DNA from 2 places in the Staphylococcus casei genome. Region 2 is predicted to be linked to the other one. Evidence: a T-box and tRNA genes for the amino acid it is inferred to sense, from the RefSeq annotation. Region 2 holds a T-box; the other holds one or more tRNA genes.

Region 1 (4,424 bases), 860 kb from region 2:
AATATAGCATAAATAAGATAAGGGCATATATATTAGGAAAAAGGAGTGTAGTTAATGAAATTTATTAGTAATAATGATATTACAGATCCAACCTTGAATTTAGCTATGGAAGAGTATGTTTTAAAAAACATGCCCAAAGATGATAGTTATTTTCTTTTTTATGTTAACAGACCATCTATAATAATTGGGAAGAACCAAAATACTGTAGAAGAAGTTAACCAGCCATACATTGATAAACATGGTATTGATGTAGTAAGACGTATTTCTGGTGGTGGAGCTGTGTATCATGATACAGGAAATCTGAATTTTAGTTTTATTACAGATGATGATGGCAATAGTTTCCATAACTTTAAAAAGTTTACTGAGCCTATTGTTGAAGCGTTAAAATCATTGGGTGTAAATGCTGAATTGAGCGGACGAAATGATATCCAAGTTGGGAATGCTAAAATATCTGGTAATGCAATGGTGAAAGTGAAAGATCGTATGTTTAGCCACGGCACATTGATATTAAATAGTGAATTGGATGAAGTTCAAAACGCTTTAAGGGTTAATCCAGCTAAAATTAAATCCAAAGGAATTAAATCTGTAAGAAGTAGAGTCGCGAACATTGTAGAATTCTTAGATGAGCCTATTGATATTGATACTTTTAAAGATATTATTTTAAAAACAATCTTTGGAGAGGCTAAACAAGTAGAAGAGTATAAACTTACGGATGAAGATTGGCAAAATATAGAACAATTAAGTAATGAAAAATATCGAACATGGGATTGGAATTATGGTAAAAATCCAAAATATAACTTTGAAAGAGAAGAAAAATTTGAAAAAGGCTTTGTTCAAATCAAATTAGATGTGAAAAAGGGTCAAATTGCGCATGCTAGAATTTTTGGCGACTTTTTTGGTGAGGGGGATATCACCGAACTTGAAAATGCACTCGTAGGGACATTGCATGAATTTGCTAGTATTGAAGAAGCTTTATCAAACTATGACATCCATCATTATTTTGGCGCTATAGATAGAAATGAATTAATCAGATTAATGTCATAATAGTTTTACTTAAGATTTATAAAATTCAAAAAGGTCTATTCTCTAACTTCGATAGTGTAAGTAGGGAATAGACCTTATTTTAAATAACATGCTATTAAATTAACCAACGAGGAATTCCTCCAAGTTTCTGTATTCTTCAGTAAATCGTTTGAAATCATTCTCGTTTTTATTCTTTAATGCATCGTCAATAAGATATTCTAATTGCTGCTTACGAACATTCCTAAGTGATTCATCAATAATTAATTCAATGCCCAAATCATTGATAGTAGATACAAAAGATTCCAATGTATTGTATTTAACATGAGTATTGTGTTTCATTTCCAGCACAGCCCTTCTATATATATTTATATTTAGTATACCGTCTTTTATTTTTGAAATCAACGAATATTCTGACTTTTCCGAAAAAATAAGTGTAAAATGCAACTTTCTCAAAAAACAAGAAATTACAAAAGGATTTTTACCGAATTTTAATTGCAGGAAATTTATGAAATATTTTATTGTATAAGTTGAATTTAATATGTTTTTGGTATATTATTTGAGTATCACCATAAATTGTAAGGGGGCAACAGCTATGATTCAACAATACATTATTAAAAAAGGTGATATGGCGCTTCAACCATGTAATTTGTCAATTGGACAGTATGAAGGTACATCTATCTACAAGTACAAAGAAGAAAGTAATGTCATAAAAGATCGAATACATAAAATTATCGACCGTTCATGCAAGTTCTACGGTAGTAGTTATGTATTTAAAAAAGAAGATACTATGAGAATCACTGGTATTTGCAGTAAACCACCTATTTTATTCACCCCGTTATTTCCTACTTATTTCTTTCCAACCCATTCAGACCGTAAAGAAGAAAACACTTGGATCAACATTCATTATGTTCAGAGTATTAGAACGTTAAAAGATAAAAAATCTAAAGTGACTTTCGTAGATAATCAGTCTATTATTGTTAATATTTCAGCACATAGTATGCAACATCAATACTTAAACGGTATATACTATTATTATATGATGGATAGAGCAGCTAGAGTTGCTACATTTGATCCCGAATCTCCTATTGATTATACGAAATCACAATTAAATATTTACGAAGCTTTGGCCAAATACTCTTTATTTGAAAGTAAGTAGCTAACTTTATTTATAAAAAAATGGAAAAAATTAATATATGTGGAACATCATATTAATATAGTGTAAATGTTCCACATATTTTTTTAACATTCCTCTTGAAAAATATTTTGTAGTTGCTATAATAGTATTTGTGCTTGATGAGAAGCACTGATTGATCCACAGTAGCTCAGTGGTAGAGCTATCGGCTGTTAACCGATCGGTCGTAGGTTCGAGTCCTACCTGTGGAGCCATTGGAAACGTACTCAAGTTGGCTGAAGAGGCGCCCCTGCTAAGGGTGTAGGTCGTGAAAGCGGCGCGAGGGTTCGAATCCCTCCGTTTCCGTAATATAGACGTTATGAAAAATACCGAAATCCTTACTATAGGGTTTCGGTATTTTTTGATACATGCATTTAACAAATTATGATGATGGTAAGTGATATTATATTGAATTTGTTGATTTAATCATTTGAAGTGGCATTAAAGTGTTTCGTTTCGCCATATTTAATGATTGATTGCTATTCTATTTATGGTTGATATAAATAGTGCGCTGTTGACATTTAAGAACGTATGTTCTATTATGTTGGCGAGGTGAATGAATGTGGAGCCAAATTTAGATTGGGCTAAAGACTTTCAAGAGTTTCAAGAGATATTAAATTCTGGAATTCATCCTGAGTGGTTATACAGTGCTAAAGCGAATATGATACTCAATCCAGCATATACTGGAGAAGGGAAACAATTTTTTTATACAAAAGATATTGTCACTGCTAGCAAGAGCATTCCGTTTTTTTGAATACAATGTAATTTAAAGTTAAACAATATAAACGTGGTTGTTGTATTTGTGATACGCAATGATATATAGGTGAACATTATGGTTCTCTTTTTTATTATTTGAAAGTTTAATGGTATAACTTGAAGTGTGTGCATTGATAATCTATTTATTCTAAAAAAGAGATTAGGACATCAGCTATTTATGCTTTTGTTCTAATCTCTTTTTGTAGTGAAACTATTTTTTCTTGCTTATTAAATTTTTAATTGCTTTCACTATATAGCCCACAACCAGTGATCTAAATATACGTTTTATAATATTTCCCATTGTAAAACCTCCTAAACTACAGTTCAAAATGACTCAATCTACTTTATTATAATTGTTTACCCATTTTAAGATGATTTATTGGGATATTTTAAAAATAGTTCAATAAAGGATGGCATATATTATTTTTCGAAACTAATCATGCCATTTTCATCAGCTTTTTTAAAGAAAATAGTAATTATGCCATTTATTATCGCAATGATGTAAGGGATACCTGTCCAGAAGAAGATTAAATGCACAATACCTTGTGCTAATTGATTTGAATAAAATTTATGGATGCCACTCCATCCAAGGAGAAAGGCAAGTAATACATAAATAACTTTGTTTATTTTCATTTGTTTATGTCCTTTCATTATATTAATACTTTAATTATCTCTTATAATAAGACATACAACAATTGAAAACAATTAAGTCGTGAGGAATTTAGCTGTTATTTCGAAAATATCTTGTGTTTCATATATAATAGAATCAATAAGTAATGATGAGTTGAGGAGAATTTAAATGATAAGAAAAGCTAAAAAGGAAGATAAACATGAAGTTGCGCAATTATGCTATATCATATGGCATGAGTTGGATATAGATATGGTTAAAAGTATTGAAAAGGAACGATTACTTAAAGTGATGGAACAGAGTATAGTAGATGTCAATTACAGAGGTCACTATAGTAATGTATGGGTATATGAAATGGATGGTAAAGTTGCGGGATGCTTAATTGCTTATCCTGGAGAACAAGAGGAAATGCTTGAAAAGGCGTGGTTAGACATGATACTTGAGGGAGATATTAAAGCTTTTGGTACACCTATGCCTATGAAAGAAGCAAACGATGATGAGTATTATATTGAAACAGTTGCAACTTTTCCTGAATACCGTGGTAAAGGAGTGGCAACACAGCTTATTAAGCATGTATTAACAACATACCCTGAAGAAAAATGGAGTTTAAATTGTGATGTAACAAATGCTGGCGCATTACACGTTTATAAAAAATTAGGATTCCAAGTAGCGAGTGAATTTGATTTATATGGTCATATGCATTATCACATGACGTATACAACAAAATCATTGGATTAATAATAAAAGCGACTTTCTTATTATAGAAAGTCGCTCCATGATATAGGTTTAATATTATATTAATGGGCTATATGAAGATTATAGTATCGATTAAATGCCACCCAGTAA
Region 2 (4,424 bases):
TTAATATCATAAAGGAATTACTTAAGAGGTTGAGACAAACGTATTTTATACAATGGGAGCCCAATTTGCGGCACCCGAAGTACGTTTTCACAAAATTTACCCAACTCATTGAAATTTAAGAAACAATTTGTGTGTCGACCGATTTTGTTTAAAACATAAACACTTTTGTCCTGACCTCTTTAAATGTCATATTTTTTATTAGTTTATCAAATACAATAGAGTATATTATACCTGCTTTGCACTTTAGTCAATAGTTAAAGAGATGAAGACATTATTTATAGCTATAAAAATTCAGACAATCTCTCCTTTATCCCATTAAAACAGTAATTTAATACCATGTTACGGATGTGCGTTATACTATTGTTCTATTAAATTTGTAAGCATATACTCGGATTAATTGAAGAGAAATGATAAAACAAACAAGGAGATGGGTATATGACATTACAACTTAATGGAGACACATTAACGATTAGTGATATAAAGAGGTTTTTATATGAAGAAGACAACATAGCGATCACAGAAGCCGCTTATGAACGTGTGAAGAAGAGTCGGGCAATAGTGGAAAATATTATTAAAAATAAAGAAACTATTTATGGTATTACCACTGGATTTGGATTATTTAGTGATGTCCGTATAGATGAAGGCGAGTACAATCAATTACAAGTTAATTTAATTCGCTCACATGCGTGTGGTATAGGTAAACCATTTTCAGAAGAAGTTTCATTAGTGATGATGATCTTAAGATTGAATACATTATTAAAAGGTCACTCTGGCGCCACTGTAGCTTTAGTAGATCAATTAGTTTACTTCATCAATCAACGTATCATACCAGTTGTTCCGCAACAAGGTTCACTCGGTGCTTCTGGTGATTTAGCACCACTTTCACACTTAGCATTAGCTTTAATTGGTGAGGGCAATGTGTTTTACCAAGGCGAAGAGGTAGACAGTCGATATGTCTTAAAAAAACTAAATCATCAAGCATTAGAACTACAAGCTAAAGAAGGTTTAGCGTTAATTAACGGTACACAAGCAATGACTGCCCAAGGTGTTATCAATTATATTGAAGCAGAGCATTTAGGCTATCAAGCTGAATGGATTGCTGCGCTTACACACCAAGCATTAAATGGTATTACAGATGCTTATAATGAAAATGTACATAAAGTACGTAATTTCCAAGAACAAATAGATGTCGCAGCGCGTATGTTGGATTGGCTGGAAGGATCTGAGTTAACGACGAAACAAGGAGAAGTACGCGTACAAGATGCTTATACATTGCGTTGTATTCCTCAAATACATGGCGCTAGTTTCCAAGTCTTCAATTATGTTAAAGAAAAGTTAGAGTGCGAAATGAACGCAGCTAATGATAATCCTTTAATATTTGATGAAGGTGATGAGACACTTGTAATTTCTGGGGGTAATTTCCATGGGCAACCTATTGCTTTTGCCTTAGACTTCTTGAAACTTGGCGTGAGTGAGCTTGCAAATGTATCAGAACGTCGTCTGGAACGCCTTGTGAATCCTCAGTTGAATAATGGATTACCTGCCTTCTTAAGCCCACAACCAGGTTTACAAAGTGGTGCAATGATAATGCAATATGCAGCAGCAAGTTTAGTATCAGAGAATAAAACACTTGCCCATCCAGCGAGTGTGGATTCTATTCCATCTTCAGCAAATCAAGAAGATCATGTTTCTATGGGGACCATTGGTGCACGCCATGGCTATCAAATGATTGAAAATGCACGCCGAGTTTTAGCAATAGAGACAATCATTGCATTACAAGCTGTAGAATATAAAGACATTGATAAACTATCACCTAAGACATATGAAAAATATCAATCCTTACGTCAACTTGTCCCTTCAATTACTGAAGATAGACAATTCCATAAAGACATTGAATCAGTATCACAATATTTACGAGATATGGCATATAGTGATGAAATATAATTCGGACAATAGTATCTCCCTTGAAAATAGTGATGTTATTTGCTATATTTAAAGCAAGTAAATAAGTCATTGTTCGTAGGCTAAGTAATATTAATTGCTTGATTTCAGAGAGCTTGTGGTTAGTGAGAACAAGTAATCGACATTAATATGAATCTACCTACTTTATAGAGAACAATCGGTTTTAGCCGTTATTTTAGTGAGAGAGCAGTCTGATTTGACTGTTAAATAGGGTGGCAACGCGTAGACCACGTCCCTTGTAAAGGGGACGTGGTCTTTTCTATGCGTTTTTATCCAATAATTTAAAAAATGAAAGGATGGAAATAACATGTTAGATATAAAAGTTTTCCGTAATGAACCAGATTTCATTAAAGAAAAAGTCAAAAAACGTGGTATGGATGTAAAAGTTGTAGATGATGTATTGGAATTAGACGAGCAACGTCGTCAGTTAATTAGTAAAGCAGAAGAAATGAAAGCAGAGCGTAATAAAGTAAGTGGAGAAATTGCTCAGAAGAAACGTAATAAAGAAGATGCCGATGATGCAATTGCAGCAATGCGTAATCTTGGCGATGAAATTAAAGTATTAGATGATACTTTAAACCAAGTTGATCAAGAGCTTAATGACAAATTATCTCGTATTCCAAATATCATTCAAGATGAAGTGCCAGAAGGTGCTACAGAAGATGATAATGTAGAAGTTAAGCGTTGGGGTACGCCAAGATCATTTGACTTTGAAGCCCAAGCACATTGGGATTTAGTAGAAGCGTTAAAAATGGTCGATTTTGAACGTGCTGCTAAGGTTTCAGGTGCGCGCTTCGTATTCTTAACAGGTGAAGGGGCACAATTAGAAAGAGCGTTAATGAATTACATGATTACAAAACATACTACACAACATGGTTATACTGAAATGATGGTGCCACAATTAGTAAATGCAGATTCAATGTATGGTACAGGTCAATTGCCTAAATTTGAAGAAGATTTATTTAAAGTTGAAAAGGAAGGCTTATATACAATTCCAACAGCTGAAGTGCCACTTACAAACTACTATCGTAATGAAATTATTGATCCAGATGTACTACCAGCTAAATTCACAGCACAATCAGCTTGTTATCGCAGTGAAGCGGGTTCTGCTGGACGTGATACAAGAGGCCTTATTCGTTTACACCAATTCGATAAAGTTGAAATGGTACGCGTAGAAAAACCTGAAGACTCTTGGGAAGCACTTGAAGAAATGACGGGACATGCAGAGGCAATATTAGAAGAACTTGGTTTACCTTATCGTCGTGTAAACTTATGCACAGGAGATATTGGATTTGGCGCAAGTAAAACCTATGATTTAGAAGTTTGGTTACCGAGCTATAATGATTATAAAGAAATAAGTTCTTGTTCAAACATTACTGATTTCCAAGCGCGTCGAGCGAATATTCGATTCAAACGTGATAAAAATTCAAAACCAGAATTAGTCCATACACTTAATGGTAGTGGTTTAGCAGTTGGACGTACATTTGCTGCTATAGTTGAAAATTATCAAAATGAAGATGGTTCAGTAACAATTCCAGAAGTATTAGTTCCATTTATGGGTGGTAAAACAGTTATTCAATCAGTTTAATAAATATAATAAAGCAATACTAAGAACCGCATGACAACGCCCCTTGTCGTGTGGTTTTTTATTTTGCAGGGTAGGGTGGGGGAGGTGTAAATACATAAAAAATTATAAAAATAGCAAAAATAAAGCAGCGAATCAGAAGAGAAACAGACGAAGTGCTAGAGAAAAAGATAGGGTAGTCTAAACATTTACAGAAAATTCCGAAACCTAAAATAAGGCGGTAAAACAATGCTTTTACACAACCACTTGTCTTCCGTCACACAAACGGTAGTGTAAAGGCGTTGAATGTTGTTTATACTTTATATTAGAATACAGCTATTATTTTAATATAAAGGAGTGAGGCTGTGGAGCCACATGTAACGTTTAGACAAGGTGTTAAAGAATGTATACCTACGTTGTTAGGGTATGCAGGAGTGGGGTTGTCATTTGGTATTGTGGCAATAGCCTCAGGTTTTAGTTTACTAGAAATTATTTTGCTCAGTCTTGTCATTTATGCTGGCGCAGCACAGTTTATTATTTGTGCGTTAGTCATATCAGGAACACCCATTTCGGCGATTATATTAACTACTTTTATTGTTAATTCTAGAATGTTTCTACTGAGTATGACGCTTGCTCCAAGTTATAAAAACTATGGATTATTCAACCGGCTAGGCCTTGGAACGCTAATTACAGATGAAACATTTGGTGTTGCGATTACACCACATCTAAAAGGTGAAAAAATTAATGACCGTTGGTTACACGGGTTAAACATCACTGCATACTTATTTTGGACGCTTGCGTCGATTGTAGGCGCAGTTTTTGGTAAATACATACATAATCCAGATGCATTAGGTCTCGATTTCGCAATTACTGCTATGTTTATCTTTTTAGCAATTTC

What was found. A T-box is a leader RNA that pairs with one kind of tRNA and senses whether it is charged. The one in region 2 lies ahead of serS (serine--tRNA ligase), so its partner is inferred to be a tRNA-Ser.
Region 1: it encodes a tRNA-Ser, which carries the amino acid that the T-box ahead of serS (serine--tRNA ligase) is inferred to sense. The anticodon was not compared.

Annotation. Positions count from the first base shown of each region.
Region 1 is NZ_CP125718.1:1,954,706-1,959,129, reverse strand. It holds gene lplA (lipoate--protein ligase) at 55-1,044, shown strand; gene QMO72_RS09455 (IDEAL domain-containing protein) at 1,144-1,362, opposite strand; gene QMO72_RS09450 (competence protein ComK) at 1,616-2,179, shown strand; tRNA gene QMO72_RS09445 (tRNA-Asn) at 2,335-2,409, shown strand; tRNA gene QMO72_RS09440 (tRNA-Ser) at 2,412-2,500, shown strand; gene QMO72_RS09435 (hypothetical protein) at 2,757-2,948, shown strand; gene QMO72_RS09430 (TM2 domain-containing protein) at 3,371-3,583, opposite strand; gene QMO72_RS09425 (GNAT family N-acetyltransferase) at 3,750-4,316, shown strand; gene QMO72_RS09420 (1,4-dihydroxy-2-naphthoate polyprenyltransferase) at 4,407-4,424, opposite strand, start outside.
Region 2 is NZ_CP125718.1:10,223-14,646, forward strand. It holds gene hutH (histidine ammonia-lyase) at 436-1,944, shown strand; T-box leader at 2,013-2,202, shown strand; gene serS (serine--tRNA ligase) at 2,270-3,550, shown strand; gene QMO72_RS00050 (AzlC family ABC transporter permease) at 3,892-4,424, shown strand, end outside.